One region of the Caballeronia sp. ATUFL_F1_KS39 genome, then DNA from elsewhere that is predicted to be linked to it. Evidence: riboswitches for the same ligand, from Rfam matches in the RefSeq annotation. Region 1 holds a riboswitch; each other region holds the start of a gene.
What was found. Region 1 has a riboswitch for cobalamin ahead of NCR93_RS03390 (TonB-dependent receptor domain-containing protein). Riboswitches for the same ligand answer to the same signal wherever they lie in the genome.

Region 1 (3,480 bases):
GTTTCCTGCGTCGATTTCGGATCGTAGTAATCGCTCTTCGGATCGAATTGCGTGGGATCCGGATATGCCGTCGAACACACTTTCGCGATGCCCGCGATGCCCGGCTCCGGGCAGCTCGAATGATAGAAGAGCACGCCGTCGCCGATCTGCATCTGATCGCGCATGAAGTTGCGCGCCTGATAGTTGCGTACGCCCGTCCACGGCAAGGTCTTTTTCGGCGCGTGCGCGAGATGATCGATGCTCGCTTCGTCCGGTTCGGACTTCATCAGCCAGTAGCGCATGGTCGTGTGCATGAATCGAAGAGCGAACGGCAGGGACAAACGAAAACGGCATCGGAAAAACCGATGCCGTTTCTTGAATGAGGTCCCCGCCACAGCCGCTAGGCCGGCATCCTGAACCTGGGTTCAAGATTGGTCGCGGTAAGCAACACTTCGGGTACATCGGACTAGCGACGCGCGCGCCCGTGCTGCAAGGTTCCGCAACCGTGCCAATGTAGCATTGGTTCAAGGAATATATGACCTTGGCGTACCAGGCAGGGAAACGTCACTCTACACCAATCGTTTGCCTTCTGCAGCCTCTTCAACCTACTTCGGCAGTTTCTTTTTTCGATTGACATTGCGCGCTGATTGACTCGACGCGCATCTGCCTTATTGCGCTTCGTGTTGCGCAATGACCGCGCCCAATTGCTCGTTCATCGAGTGCATCGTGCGGCGGATTTCTTCGGCGGGGAAGGCCTCGCCGTGACGCACGCTGTCCTGCAGCTTAAGCAATTCCGACGCCAGCGAAAGCGCCGCCATCACCGCGATGCGATCCGTGCCGCGCACGCTGCTTGCATTGCGCACTTTGTTCATTTCGGCGTCGACGCGCGCGACGGCTTCACGCAATGCGCCTTCGGTTTCCGGCGAGCACGCGAGACGATACGGCTGCCCGAGAATGGATACTTCGATCTGCGTGGTCGTCATGCCTTCTCTCCCTGATGATGCTCGCCGTGCAATTCCGTTTCATGTGCTTCCCGGGAATCGGCTTCGAGGAGATCGAGTTGATTGTCGGACTCGGCATGTTGCGCGGACTTGCCGCGCGGCAGCTTTTCGAGAATCGCGTTCAGGCGGATTTGCGCGTCGTCGATTTTCGCGGACAGCGAATCGCGTTCGGACTGCAGCGTATCGCGCTCTTCGCGCACTTGCGCGAGCTCGGCCTGCACGTTCGCATAGTCGGCGCGCAGCTGTTCGAGTTGTTCCTGCAGCGCTTGATGCGCCTGCTTATGGCGCTCGCTGATCTGGATCAGCCGGCCGATGTTTCCTGACAGTGATTCGAGTTCGTTGAGCATGTGCTGCGTCCTCTAAAGACCTCGCATTTTAGCGCGGTTCAACGGAGCTTCCGATAAATGTCTCGTTTCGAGACGTAACAACACGCGATCTAGCGCTTAATCCTTCGAATCAAACGCATGTCGCGATGCATTCGTGTGCAGAAAACGCGAGCGCCCCGCAACGCTCGTGATGACAGGCCGGCCGCTTCTCTTTCGCTTCTCGTTCGATTCGTCATGCGCCGCGCCAGTCTGGCCGCGCGGTTTTCTTGACGGCCCCGAACCGCGCTCCTACACTTGCCGCACTTTTGGTGCTCGCATCCGCGGATCTCGTGGATGCAGTCAAACGGGAAACAGGGAGCGAAGTCGCCGCAATCGACGACGAGCCAACCTGTGCTGCCCCCGCAACGGTAAGCGACCGCAACGCAAGTTGCAAGTCGTCTCATGCGCGTTTTTGCCGCGCGAGCGTGTCGAAATTCGTCGCACGCGCGCGACTGCAAGAAACGTGTCGATGCCACTGCGCGCCATGCGCGGGAAGGCGAGACGATTGATCGCCAGCCCGGATACCGGCCGGAGTCCGACGCATCGGCGCGCATGGCGCGGTGCGTTCGTCGCGCATCGTCCTCGCGGGGAGCGGGGTCGCGCTCACGCGAAACGGAACACTTCACACATGGTATTGCCACTGGCCGCGCTCAGAAGCGGTCTCTCCCGTCATGGCGCGCTCGTTGCGGCCATCGGCGCCTTGCCGTTCGCCGGCGCTGCACAGGCGGCCCAGACGGAAGACGGCACGCAAACGCTTGCGCCCGTCGTCGTCACATCGACGCGCGCGCCGCAGCCGCTTGCCGAATCGATTCCGCAGACATCGCTTTTTGACGAGCAGGACATCGCCGATGCAAACGCAAGCGACGCGCTCGGACTCGTCGCGCTCGCGCCCGGCGTGCAGATCACGCGCAACGGCGGACCGGGCTCGAACTCGGGGCTTTTCATACGCGGTGCGGCGTCGTCGCAATCGCTCGTGCTGATCGACGGCGTGCGCGTCGAATCGGCGTCGCTCGGCGCGGCACAGCTATCGCAATTGATGCTCGACCAGATCGGGCGCGTCGAGGTCGTGAACGGCAACGTGTCGGCGCTCTATGGATCGAATGCGATTGGCGGCGTCGTGCAGATCTTCACGAAGGAAGGCGAGGCGCATCCGCCGCGCTTCAACTTCGAGGCCGAGTACGGCAGCTATCACACGCAGCGGCAATCGGCGGGCGTGAGCGGCGCGCTCGACAAGGACGGCCGCACGACCTTCAGCGTGAACGTCTCGCGCGAGAAAACCGACGGCTTCTCGTCGATCGATCCGGGAATCGCGCCCGGCGCCAATCCGAACGCGAACGGCTATCTGAACGAGAGCGTCGCGGCGACGCTGCGTCACAAGTTCAGCGACAAGTGGGACGCGGGCGTGCGCTTCCTGCAATCGAACGGCATCAACAGTTTCGACGATGCCTATGGCCAGCCGACCGATATCAACGAAACGCACGATCGCGTGCGCTCGGCGTCGGTGTTCGCGAACGGCCGCGTCACGGATAACTGGACGGCGCACTTCACGATCGCGCAGGGACAGGACCGCGCGAACATCGAGCAGAACGGCGTCTATACGAGCCGTTTCGATTCGGAGAACCGGCAATATACGTGGCAGAACGACGTGCGGATCAGCGACGCGCACAAGCTGCTCTTCGGCTACGAGCATCTCGATCAGACGCTCGATTCCGATCAGTTCAGCGCGCCCGACCGTCATGTGAATTCGATGTTCGCGGGTTACGTGGGGCACATCGGCGCGAACGAGTTGCAGGCGAATCTGCGCCGCGATCAGTATTCCGATTTCGGCGGCGCGAACAGCTACTATCTGGGCTACGCGTATAACTTCGACGCGCACTGGAAGGCGAGCGCGAGCTATTCGGCCTCGTTTCGCGCGCCGAGCTTCGACGATCTCTACTATCCGCTGAGCGGCAATCCGTCGATTCAGCCGGAGCGCAGTCATTCGGTCGAGGCGGCGTTGCAGTACGCATCGAATGCGCTCGGCGTGGTGCGCGTGACGCTTTTTGAGACGCGCTATTCGAATTTGATCGATTACGTGTCCGACGGCGGCTTCTACTATGTCGCGCAGAACGTCGGGCGCGCGAAGGTGCAGGGCA
Region 2 (3,480 bases), on a different contig from region 1:
GACCATGCGCGCATCGCACAGGATCGGCGCGCCTGCTGCAAGCGCCTTTCTTCCGATGCTGCCCGCGCCGGGCGAGAAGCGCAGATCGCTCACGATATCCACCATGCCGCACGCATGGATCAGCCGCACGGCGAGCTTCTCCAGATCGGCGGGAATGGCGGCGAGGTCGGCTTCGGCGCGGATCGTCGCAAAGGACTGACGATAAATCTCCGCGCCGTCGCGGATGTAGTCAAGCATCGGCATGGCTCCGGGCGAGCCGTTCGGCCGCCTCTTCGATGGTCAGATTGCGCGCGACGGCTCGTGCGTCGCGATGTAAGTCGTATCGTCCGGGCGCGACTGCGTAGAGCGTGACCGGAACCGGATGCGCCGCCGCGCACGAACGCTCGCAGCCGCTCAGATGCACCTGCGTCCCGTCATCCGAAGGCAGGAGCGCGGCGAGCCGGTGAGCATCGGCTTTGGTATCGGCACGGCTCTTTGCGCAGCCTTCCGAACCCGCGCACGCGATGAGGCGCGCGAGCGGTTCGTGCGCGCCGGTTGCAAGGCCGAGCGCGTGCAGCCCTTGCAGCACGTCATGCGCTGAATGCGCCGCGAGGCAGGGAATCAGCACGCTTTGCCACGGCGTCATCGTCAGGCGGCTTGCGCCGTGCGCGTCGGCGAGATTGGCGAGCGCTTCGAGCGTCGTCGCATCGAGACGGCCCAGCGGCGTTTGCGCACCCGCGTACCACGTCGCGCGATGCGGCTCCTCGTGCGCGCCGAGACGCAGCGATGCATCGGCGGGTGCGCGTGTCCATGTCGCGATATCGGCGTCGAAACGCAAGGCGTCGAGAAAGCGCGCAACGCCGATACGCGCAAGCAGATCGCGCATGCGATGTTCTTCAGGCGTCGCCAGCGCGAGAAAGCTGCGCAACACGTTCAGGACGAACATCACGAGATCGTCGCGCGAGATCGCGCCGAGCGCCGGATCGCGCATCGTTCCGGCGAGGCCGAATGCGAAGCGCGCGCCATCCTCGATGGCGGAAAGCCAAACATCGTGCGGATGATCGAGCATCGCGAGGCGCTCGCCGGCGTCGAGCTGGAGCGCGAATTTCGGCGACAGCGCATGCAGCGACGCATCGGCCTGCATCGCATCGACGATCCGCGCGGCGAGCGCGCGCGTGCCGTCGTCCGCGAGCGGGCTCAGCATTACGTTGCGGATGTCGTCTGCGCCCGCCGTCGACGGGCCGAGGCCCGCGTCGAGGGCGATGTCGACGAGCGCGGCGTGGGCATCGTCGCGAATGCCGCGCAGTTGCAGATTCGCGCGATTGGTCACTTCGATCACGCCCGAGCCGCACTCGCGAGCCGCGCGCGCGACGGCCCGCGCCGCCCGCGTGCTCAACACGCCGCCCGCGAGACGCAGACGCGCAAGGCCGCCATCGCGCGCGGGCACGATGCGCATCAGGCCCGGGCATGCGGAAGCACGCGGCGTTGCGTTGAGCGATGAGCGGTCGAAAGAATTCAAAAGCGTGACCCGTTGGGCTTCGCGCGTGATGAGCGAACCGGTACACCCCGCCCGGTCGGCGTCGCGCGAATGCGTTGGGTCGGCAGGTCTCTTGGCTGGCAGGTCGACATTCGCGCCGGCCTTCCCGGTAAAAACCAGTGGCAGTGGAGCGCGGACTCGCTGCGTACAATTGCGGGGGCAGCCACAGTTTTGCTGTGTTCCCTTTTAAGCCCTCGGTCTCACGACCCCGGGCGCCGACGGACCTGTATTATGCCCGCTTTTATCGACCCTCCGAGCGCTTCCGGCATGTATCCGGGAACGCGATCGGAATCGCAGCAAGGAGACCGCGCATGTCGAACTGGCTGACCGTGGTGGGCATCGGCGAAGACGGCTGGCACGGACTTTCCCGCGCCGCGCGTCGCGCGCTTCTCGACGCCCAGTCGATTCACGGCGGCGAACGTCATCTCGCGTTGCTGCCGGATCGCATCGCCGCGCGCCGCATGCCGTGGCCGAAACCCTTTTCGCTCGATGCCGTGCTCGCCGACCGCGGCGACGGCAAGACGCGCATCTGCGTGCTCGCGAGCGGCGATCCGATGTGCTTCGGCGTCGGCGCGACGCTCGCGCGCGAAGTCGCCAACGGCGAAATGCGCGTCATTCCCGCGCCGTCGTCGCTGTCGCTCGCGGCGGCGCGCCTGTGCTGGGCGCTCCAAGACGCCGTCTGCGTATCGCTCGTCGGGCGGCCGGCGGCGTCGCTGCTCGCGAATCTGCATCGCGGCGTGCGCCTCATCGTGCTGAGCGCGGACGGCACGACGCCCGCCGCCGTCGCCACGCTTCTGACCGCGCATGGTTTCGGCGCGAGCCGCATGACCGTATTCGAGCATCTCGGCGGCAGCGACGAACGCCGCATCGACGAGCGTGCCGACGACTGGCGCGAGCCCGTCGTTGCCGCGCTCAATCTCATCGCGATCGAGTGCCGGACGCACGCCGGCCACGCCGGGCCGCCGCTCACGCCCGGTCTCGCCGACGACGCCTACCGCCACGACGGCCAGTTGACGAAGCGCGACGTGCGCGCCGTGACGCTCGCGCGCCTCGCGCCGCAGCCCGGCGAACTGCTGTGGGACGTCGGCGCGGGCTGCGGCTCGATCGGCATCGAATGGATGCGCGCGCATGGCGCGTGTCGGGCGATCGCGATCGAAGCGAACGAGAGCCGTCAGCGTCTCATCGAATACAACCGCGATGCGCTCGGCGTGCCCGCGCTGCAACTCGTCAGAGGCGAAGCGCCCGCCGCGCTCGACGGCCTTCCCGCGCCGGACGCGGTGTTCATCGGCGGTGGATTGACGGTGCCGGGCCTGCTCGATGCGTGCTGGGCGCGTCTGCGTCAGGGGGGGCGGCTCGTCGCCAATGCGGTGACGCTGCAAAGCGAGGCGGCGCTCGTCGAATGGCGCGCGCGGCACGGCGGCGAGCTGACGCGCATCGGCGTCGCGCAGGCGGAACCGCTCGGCAGCTTCGACACGTGGCGTCAGGCGCTGCCGATCACCGTCCTGCACGCGAGCAAACCGTGATGCGTCATGCGTGAAGAGACGCCGGAGAAAGCCGCGCCGCTGCGCAGCGGCTACACGACAGGAAGCTGCGCGACCGCGACGAGTCTCGCGGCCGCGCGCCTCTTGCTGCTCGGCGAGACGAGCGAGCGCGCGGAGATCGTCCTGCCGAAGGGCCAGCGCGTGACGATGATGCTTTCGTTCTGCCGCCGTTTACCCGATGAAAGCGCCGCCGCCGAAGCCGGCGTCATCAAGGATGCGGGCGACGATCCCGACGTCACGCACGGTGCGCTCGTGTTCGCGCGCGTGCGACTGTCGGAGGAACCGGGCGTGCGTTTTCATGCGGGCGCGGGCGTCGGCACGGTGACGCGCGCGGGCCTCGCGCTCGCCGTCGGCGAACCGGCGATCAATCCGATGCCGCGCAAGATGATGACCGAGCATCTCGACGCGCTCGCAAAAAGCGTC
Region 3 (3,480 bases), on a different contig from region 1:
GCCGTGATTGTCCTTCTGCCAGTCATCGCGATTGCCGCCGCTCAGGATGACTTGCAGCACGGGCGCATCGCCCGCGAATTCGAATGCTTCGTCCTCGCCGATCACGCTCGCCGCAAAAGCCGTCGTGTTCAATACGAGCGATGCGCGATGCTGCGCGCACAAACGCTCGACCACTTCGCGGCTCACGCTTTCCTTGAGCGACGAAATCGCGATCGGCAACGGATTCATGCCTTCTTTTTCGAGCGCTTCGATGAGCGCATCGAACACGGCCGTATTGCCCGATTGCAAATGCGCGCGGTAAAACAGAATCGCGGCGACGCTCGCGCCTTCGGTCCAGCGCGCCTGCCAGTCGTCGATGACCGCGATATCGCGCTCGGGATGATAGATCGCGACGGCGGGCAGCGGACTCGGCGGCTGCGGCTCGCGCCCGAAGCCGAACGCGCGATGCGCGATCGCGCGTAGAAACTCCTCGGCATTGCGCGCGCCGCCTTCGCGCAGATAGCGCGACAGCTCGCGGCAAAACGCTGCATCGGCCGTGCTCTTGCCGATAAGATTCGGGTCCTCGGTGAGATCGCCCGAAAACATCGCGAGCATCTGCTTGCGCTCTTTCGCGAGCGCGACGAGCCGCTCGATGCCGTACGGCCAGTACGATTCGCCGCCGAGATGATCGACGATCACGACCTTCGCGTGACGCAATACATCGTCGACATAGAAATCGACCGATGCGGGCTGACGCAGAAACGATTGATTCGCGAGCCGCACGTCGGGAAAGCCCGGCTCGAGACGCGGAAACGCGCTCGCGAGCAACGCGAGCGTCGTATCGGCGGAGCTGAGCACGACGACCGGCGCGCTCGTCTGATCGATACGCATGACGCCCTGCGCGTCGTCGACGAAGCCTCCCGGCGTCGTGCGGAGCAGATGCATCGCGGTTACGCCTGCACGGGCGCGCTCGCGAGCGCGGCGTCGAACGCGCGTTGCAGCGTCGCGCGTTCGAGGTCTTCGCCGATCAGCACGAAGCGGCTTTGGGTATTCGCTTCGCCCGCTTCCCAGCGGCGGTCGAAGTAACTGTCGAAGCGTCGTCCGACGCCTTGCACGACGAGCCGCATCGCCGCGCCCGGCAACGCAGCGAAACCCTTCACGCGATAGATCGTGTGCTGCTCGACGAGCGCATGCAGCGCGGCCAGCGCCTGCTCGCGCGATTCGACGTTGCCATGCACGACGACCGAATCGAACTCGTCATGATGATGATCGGCGTGGCCTGCTTCATCGGGCGAACCGTGATGATCGTGCCGCAAATGAATCGTCTCTTCCGATGCCGATTCGAGACCGAGCAATGTATGCACATCGAGCCTGCCCATCTGCGCGGGCACGATCTTCACTTCGGGCGGAATCTCGGGCCGCACGAGCGCTTCGACCTTTCGCAGCGCTTCATCATCCATGAGATCGGTCTTGTTGACGATGACGAGGTCGGCAGACGAAAGCTGGTCCTCGAACAATTCATGCAGCGGCGATTCGTGATCGAGATTGGGATCGGCCTTGCGTTGCGCATCGACGGCGACGGGATTCGCCGCGAACTGACCGCTCGCGGCAGCGGGTCCATCGACCACGGTCACGACGGCATCGACGGTGAATGCGTTCTTGATCGACGGCCAGTTGAACGCCTGCACGAGCGGCTTCGGCAAAGCGAGACCGGACGTTTCGATCAGCACGTGATCGATGCTCTCGCGCCGCTCGACGAGTTGTTCCATGACCGGATAGAACTCTTCCTGCACGGTGCAGCAGAGACAACCGTTCGCGAGCTCGTACAGATTGCGGTCTTTGGAGCCGGCTTCATCGTCGCAACCGATGCCGCAACCCTTCAAGATCTCCCCGTCGATGCCGAGCTCGCCGAACTCGTTGACGATCACCGCGATGCGCTGGCCTTGCGCATTGGAGAGGATATGCCGCATCAGTGTGGTCTTGCCGCTGCCGAGAAAGCCGGTCACGACCGTGACGGGAATCTTGCGGGTTTGCATCGTCGCTCCGTGGCTTCGGTTGCATGCGCTTCATGTCGCGCGATGCCTGGCAACGCGGCTGGATGAAAGGGAAACGCACGCTTTTATGGATCATGGGCCGCGCCGCATCCCCGCGACAGCAAGCCCCGCTCAAAGTCTGGCCGGTATCCGGGCTGACGACGACGCCGCTTCGCCTTCCCGCGCGTTTCTCACGCGCAGTGGCTTCGAAGCCGGCTTCCCGTACACGCGATGAAAATGCCGTGCGCGGTGAATCGCTTACCGTTGCGGGGGCAGCGCAGGTTGACGTGCGTTCGACGAATCGAAAGGAACGCGCCCTGCTTCCCGTTTAACTGCGCACGAGAGAATCCGCGCGCGAGCACCAAAACTGCGTGAAAGTCTAGGCCCGGCGGGCGCGAGCGTCAAGAAAGGTGGTAAGGTCGGCGCACATGGAATCCGTCATCGCTCACATGAATCAGCCCGCTGTCACGCGTCTTGCCGTGGGGATCGGCTGCACGCGGGGCGCGAGCGCCGACGCAATCGAGCACGCCGTGCGCGGCGCTTTGGGCACGCTTGCGTTCGGCGACATCGCCATCATCGCGAGCATCGACGCGAAACGGCACGAGGCGGGACTGCTCGCGTTCTGCGAGCGTCATCGTCTGACATTGCGCTTCTACGGCGCCGATGAAATCGCGCAAGCGCCGCGCACGGCGATATCGCATCATGCAATGGCGCATATGAACGTCGATGGCGTATGCGAGCCTTGCGCGCTGCTCGCGGGCAACGCGCGAACGCTCATCGTGCCAAAGACGATCGATTGTGGCGTAACCGTCGCGATCGCAGCGATGCATGCGCCCCGCGCGAACGGAACATGAATACCGGTCTTGCGGTCGTGCGCGGACGCGGCGTTTCGGCGAGCGGCTTCGCCACGACCGGTTTGAACTTGTCGCGGCAAAGCCAGACGAGAACGCCAAGCGCGACGAGTTCCAGATAGAGATAGAGCGCGTCCATTTGCTTGCTCCTCAAGTCGGTGATTACGTTGATTGCATGATGCCTGCCGTCTGTTAGCGCAGAATTAAGCCGCCGCCTGTTGTACGATACGGCCGTCTTTCTCTGGAGCTCCCGTGAAAACCGATACCGAATCGCATCTGCGCATGACCCAGCGCCGCAAGGAAGGCCACGAGAAAAAGCAGGCCGCCGCCGATCACGAGAAAGGCCTTTTGATCGTGAATACCGGCAACGGCAAGGGCAAGACAACGGCCGCGTTCGGCATGGCGGTGCGCGTGCTCGGACACGGCATGAAGCTCGGCGTCGTGCAGTTCATCAAGGGCGCGCTGCATACATCGGAGCGCGATTTCCTCGGCGCAATCGCGCATTGCGATTTCGTCACCATGGGAGATGGCTACACCTGGAACACGCAGAATCGCGAAGCCGACATGGCCACCGCGCGCAAGGGCTGGAACGAAGCGCGCCGCATGATCGAGAGCGG
Region 4 (3,480 bases), on a different contig from region 1:
GCCGCCGCGTCTGCTCGACGGCGCGCATATCGCCATCGCTCGCGATGCGGCGTTCTCGTTCGTGTATCCGGCGAATGTCGATGTGCTCATCGCCATGGGCGCGCGCATCAGCACGTTTTCTCCGCTCGCCGACGAACCCGCGCCGCACGATGCCGACGCGCTCTATCTTCCCGGCGGCTACCCCGAACTGCATGCCGCGGCGCTCGCTTCGAACGAACGCGCGCGTGCATCGATCGTTGCGCACGTCGAGCGAGCGAAGCCCGTGGTCGCGGAATGCGGCGGCATGCTGTATCTGCTCGACACGCTGACCGACATCGAAGGCACGCGGCATGCGATGCTCGGCATCCTTCCCGGCGACGCGGCGATGCAACGCAAGCTGTCGCGCCTCGCGATGCAGCGCATCGACACGACGCATGGAGCGATGACCGGTCACACATTCCACTACTCGACGCTCGACACGCCAATGCAGCCGGCACTCAAGGCCGCTCATGCCACGACCGGCACCGAAGGCGAAGCGCTCTATCGGCATGGTTCGGTGTCGGCCACTTACATGCACGCTTACTGGCCGTCGAATCCGGCCGCGGCCGCTGCGCTCTTTCGCGGCGAATCACTATGACAACGACGCAAGACGATCTCGCTTTCACCATCGAACGCGCGAAAGCGCAGGAACCCATCGGCTCGCCATGCACCGATGTCTGCAAGCTCGATCAGGAAACGGGCCTGTGCCTCGGCTGCTTCCGAAGCCGCGAGGAAATCAAGACCTTCAGATCGATGGACGATGCCGCGAAGCTCGATCTGTTCGATGAATTGCTCAAGCGTCGTGCGGCGAAAGAGCAAACGAAAAGCCCGCGTTCCTGACGAAGCGCGGGCTTCATGAGCGACGCCGAACCGCTTACGCCGCAGCCATTCTTCTCACCGCCGGCCGCTCGAGTTCACGCGCTGCGAGCGCACCGAACACGAGACCGAGCGTCGTCCATAACAGCGCCTGCATGCCGATAGCGGCCACGCGGAAATTCCACAGCAGCGAAGCGGAGAAATCCGCGGGCACTTCATCGACGGACGGCAGCGCGACCTGCGCCGCCACGATCACGACGATATACGCAGCCGCCGCGATGAGCGTCGCGTTCCACCCGCCATGCCGCGCCACCATGCGCCGCTGCAAGCGCACGGCGAAGACGGCAGCCGCGATGGAAATCGCCACCATGCCGAAGAAAAGCGCCGTGCGCGGCCCGATGGTCTCGGCATTGCCGACAGCGGGCGGATTGGGCGGGTACTTGAGGAACGGCACGATGGCGACGCTCACGAAGCCGAACAGCGCGAGCAATGCCGACGTGCCGCGCGCGCGCAACGCGCCGAGCCGTCCATAAGCAAACGCGAACACGAGCGAGAAGAGACCGCCGAGCGCGGTGCCGAACACGGCGACGCCGGTCAGAAGGCCGAGGCCCGCTTGCGTATCGCGAGACACGAGCGCTTCGTCGCCGTGATCGTGCGAATGCGCTGGCGTGGCAGCCGCATCGGCATGACCGTGCTCATGTTCGTGTTCATGCTCGTGCTGTTCCTCGAACGCGATGGCGCGTGCCACCGACGGTTCACCGAACGCACGCGCGAAGCCGAAGCCGATCAGGCCCGCGACCAGTCCCGCGATCATGCCGCGTATCAGCAAAGTGCGAATCATGATGCTTCCTCAGTGGCACGGAAAGCCGAGCAAATGCCGGCCGTCATGCACGAATTCGTGGACGTACGTGCCCGAGAAAATCGACGTCGCGCCCTGTTCGGCGCCGACGAAATAGATTGCGATCAGCAGAATGAGGCCGATGAAGACGGCCCACGGCAACACTTCACGCACCGGAATGGGCACGGGTGCATCGAGTGACGGGGAAACCGGAGCGGAAAAGACCGGCGCGTTGGAAGCATTCATGGTGGTTCTCCAGGGAAAAGCGCGTCCCGATTGACGAAGAGCATGCAGCGGGGTCTGACTCGCGGCGCCGCGCTTTCGCGTTGACGTACCGCACACAGTGGCGCGACCGTGCCGGGTTTGCACCGGCTTCCTCGCACTGCAAGCTTGCCATTCTATGATGATCCGCTGCAAAGTAAAACGATTCCGATTCGACCGCCACCTGCCTTGGAACTCATTCTTCTCTGTCACGCCGCCACGCGCGCGATGAAAACCGGGCACTTTCCCACCGGCGACGAACCTCCCGAGCGCGATGCGCGCGCGCAGCTCGCGTCATTGCACGCCTTGCCCGACACGCGCGTGATTGCGAGTCCCGCGCGCGTCGCGCGTGAAACGGCGGCGTGGATCGCGGATGCATTCGAGATCGTTCCCGCGTTCGACGACATCGACTATGGCCGCTGGCGCGGGCATTCGATACGCGAAACGGGCGAGCGCGAACCGGAACATGTCGCTGCATGGCTCGCGGATCCCGATGCGCGTTCGCACGGCGGCGAAAGCGTCGCCATGCTCGCCGCGCGCGTCGCCGAGGGCTTCGCTTCGATCGACCGGCTCGACGCGGGGCGCTGCATCGTCGTCACGCATGCGATCGTCGTGAAAGTGGCGCTCGCGCATGCGCTTCGCCTGCCGCTCACATCGATCTATGGGATGAACTTCGCGCCGCTCTCGTCCACGGTGCTGGAACGCGCCTCGCCCGCCGATACGTGGACCGCCCTGAACTTCGCTCCATACGAATAGCTCAAAGCATACAGCGCATCGCGTGCGCGGTGCGCGTTCGACTCAACCAGGAGACTCAGATGGCGCATTACGTGGATGGATTCGTCGTACCCGTACCGATCGACAAGGTCGACGCTTATCGCCGCATGGCCGAAGCCGCCGGCAAGATCTGGCTGGAACACGGCGCACTGGAGTTCGTGGAAACCATCGCCGACGACGTGAAGCCCGGCAAGCTCACATCGTTTCCACAGAGCGTGCAGATGAAGGAAGGCGAGACCGTCGCGTTCTCGTATATCGTCTACGAATCGCGCGAGCAGCGCGATAGCGTCAACGCCAAAGTGATGGAAGACCCGCGCCTCAAAACGATGATGGAATCCGGCGAGACGCCGTTCGATCCTCAACGCATGTTCTTCGGCGGCTTCACGACCATCGTCGAACTCGGGCGCGACTGATCGTTCTTATCCGCTCAATCGAGTCACTACTTCGAAGGAACCGCATCGACATGTATATCGCCATGAACCGCTTCAAGATCGTGCCCGGCGCCGAAGCCGACTTCGAACGTCTGTGGACGAGCCGCGATACGCATCTGAAGGATGTGCCCGGGTTCGTCGAGTTTCATCTGCTCAAAGGGCCGATGAAAGACGATCACGTTCTGTATTCGAGCCATACGATATGGGCGAATCAGGCAGCCTTCGAAGACTGGACGCGTTCGGACGCGTTTCGCGCCGCGCATCGCAATGCCGGCGGCGAGACGCGCCAGCTTTATCTCGGTCATCCGGAATTCGAGGGCTTCGAAGTCATTCAGACCGTCA

Region 2: linked by a shared signal. The riboswitch ahead of cobG (precorrin-3B synthase) and the one ahead of NCR93_RS03390 (TonB-dependent receptor domain-containing protein) in region 1 are both predicted to bind cobalamin.
Region 3: linked by a shared signal. The riboswitch ahead of cobW (cobalamin biosynthesis protein CobW) and the one ahead of NCR93_RS03390 (TonB-dependent receptor domain-containing protein) in region 1 are both predicted to bind cobalamin.
Region 4: linked by a shared signal. The riboswitch ahead of NCR93_RS18005 (CbtB domain-containing protein) and the one ahead of NCR93_RS03390 (TonB-dependent receptor domain-containing protein) in region 1 are both predicted to bind cobalamin.

What each region holds. Positions count from the first base shown of each region.
Region 1 is NZ_JALQDZ010000003.1:98,736-102,215, forward strand. Features, by position in the region: gene NCR93_RS03370 (EVE domain-containing protein) at 1-281, opposite strand, end outside; RNA gene ssrS (6S RNA) at 361-542, opposite strand; gene NCR93_RS03380 (cell division protein ZapA) at 648-962, opposite strand; gene NCR93_RS03385 (ATPase) at 959-1,327, opposite strand; cobalamin riboswitch at 1,595-1,892, shown strand; gene NCR93_RS03390 (TonB-dependent receptor domain-containing protein) at 1,974-3,480, shown strand, end outside.
Region 2 is NZ_JALQDZ010000036.1:162,272-165,751, reverse strand. Features, by position in the region: gene NCR93_RS17935 (precorrin-8X methylmutase) at 1-237, opposite strand, end outside; gene cobG (precorrin-3B synthase) at 230-1,498, opposite strand; cobalamin riboswitch at 1,563-1,751, opposite strand; gene cbiE (precorrin-6y C5,15-methyltransferase (decarboxylating) subunit CbiE) at 1,828-3,039, shown strand; gene NCR93_RS17920 (cobalt-precorrin-5B (C(1))-methyltransferase) at 3,046-3,480, shown strand, end outside.
Region 3 is NZ_JALQDZ010000036.1:174,165-177,644, forward strand. Features, by position in the region: gene cobN (cobaltochelatase subunit CobN) at 1-924, opposite strand, end outside; gene cobW (cobalamin biosynthesis protein CobW) at 930-2,015, opposite strand; cobalamin riboswitch at 2,137-2,394, opposite strand; gene NCR93_RS17980 (cobalamin biosynthesis protein) at 2,462-2,866, shown strand; gene cobO (cob(I)yrinic acid a,c-diamide adenosyltransferase) at 3,116-3,480, shown strand, end outside.
Region 4 is NZ_JALQDZ010000036.1:178,569-182,048, forward strand. Features, by position in the region: gene NCR93_RS17990 (cobyrinic acid a,c-diamide synthase CobB) at 1-616, shown strand, start outside; gene NCR93_RS17995 (DUF1289 domain-containing protein) at 613-858, shown strand; gene NCR93_RS18000 (CbtA family protein) at 893-1,675, opposite strand; gene NCR93_RS18005 (CbtB domain-containing protein) at 1,685-1,918, opposite strand; cobalamin riboswitch at 1,948-2,074, opposite strand; gene NCR93_RS18010 (histidine phosphatase family protein) at 2,123-2,689, shown strand; gene NCR93_RS18015 (DUF1428 domain-containing protein) at 2,749-3,120, shown strand; gene hmuQ (heme-degrading protein HmuQ) at 3,171-3,480, shown strand, end outside.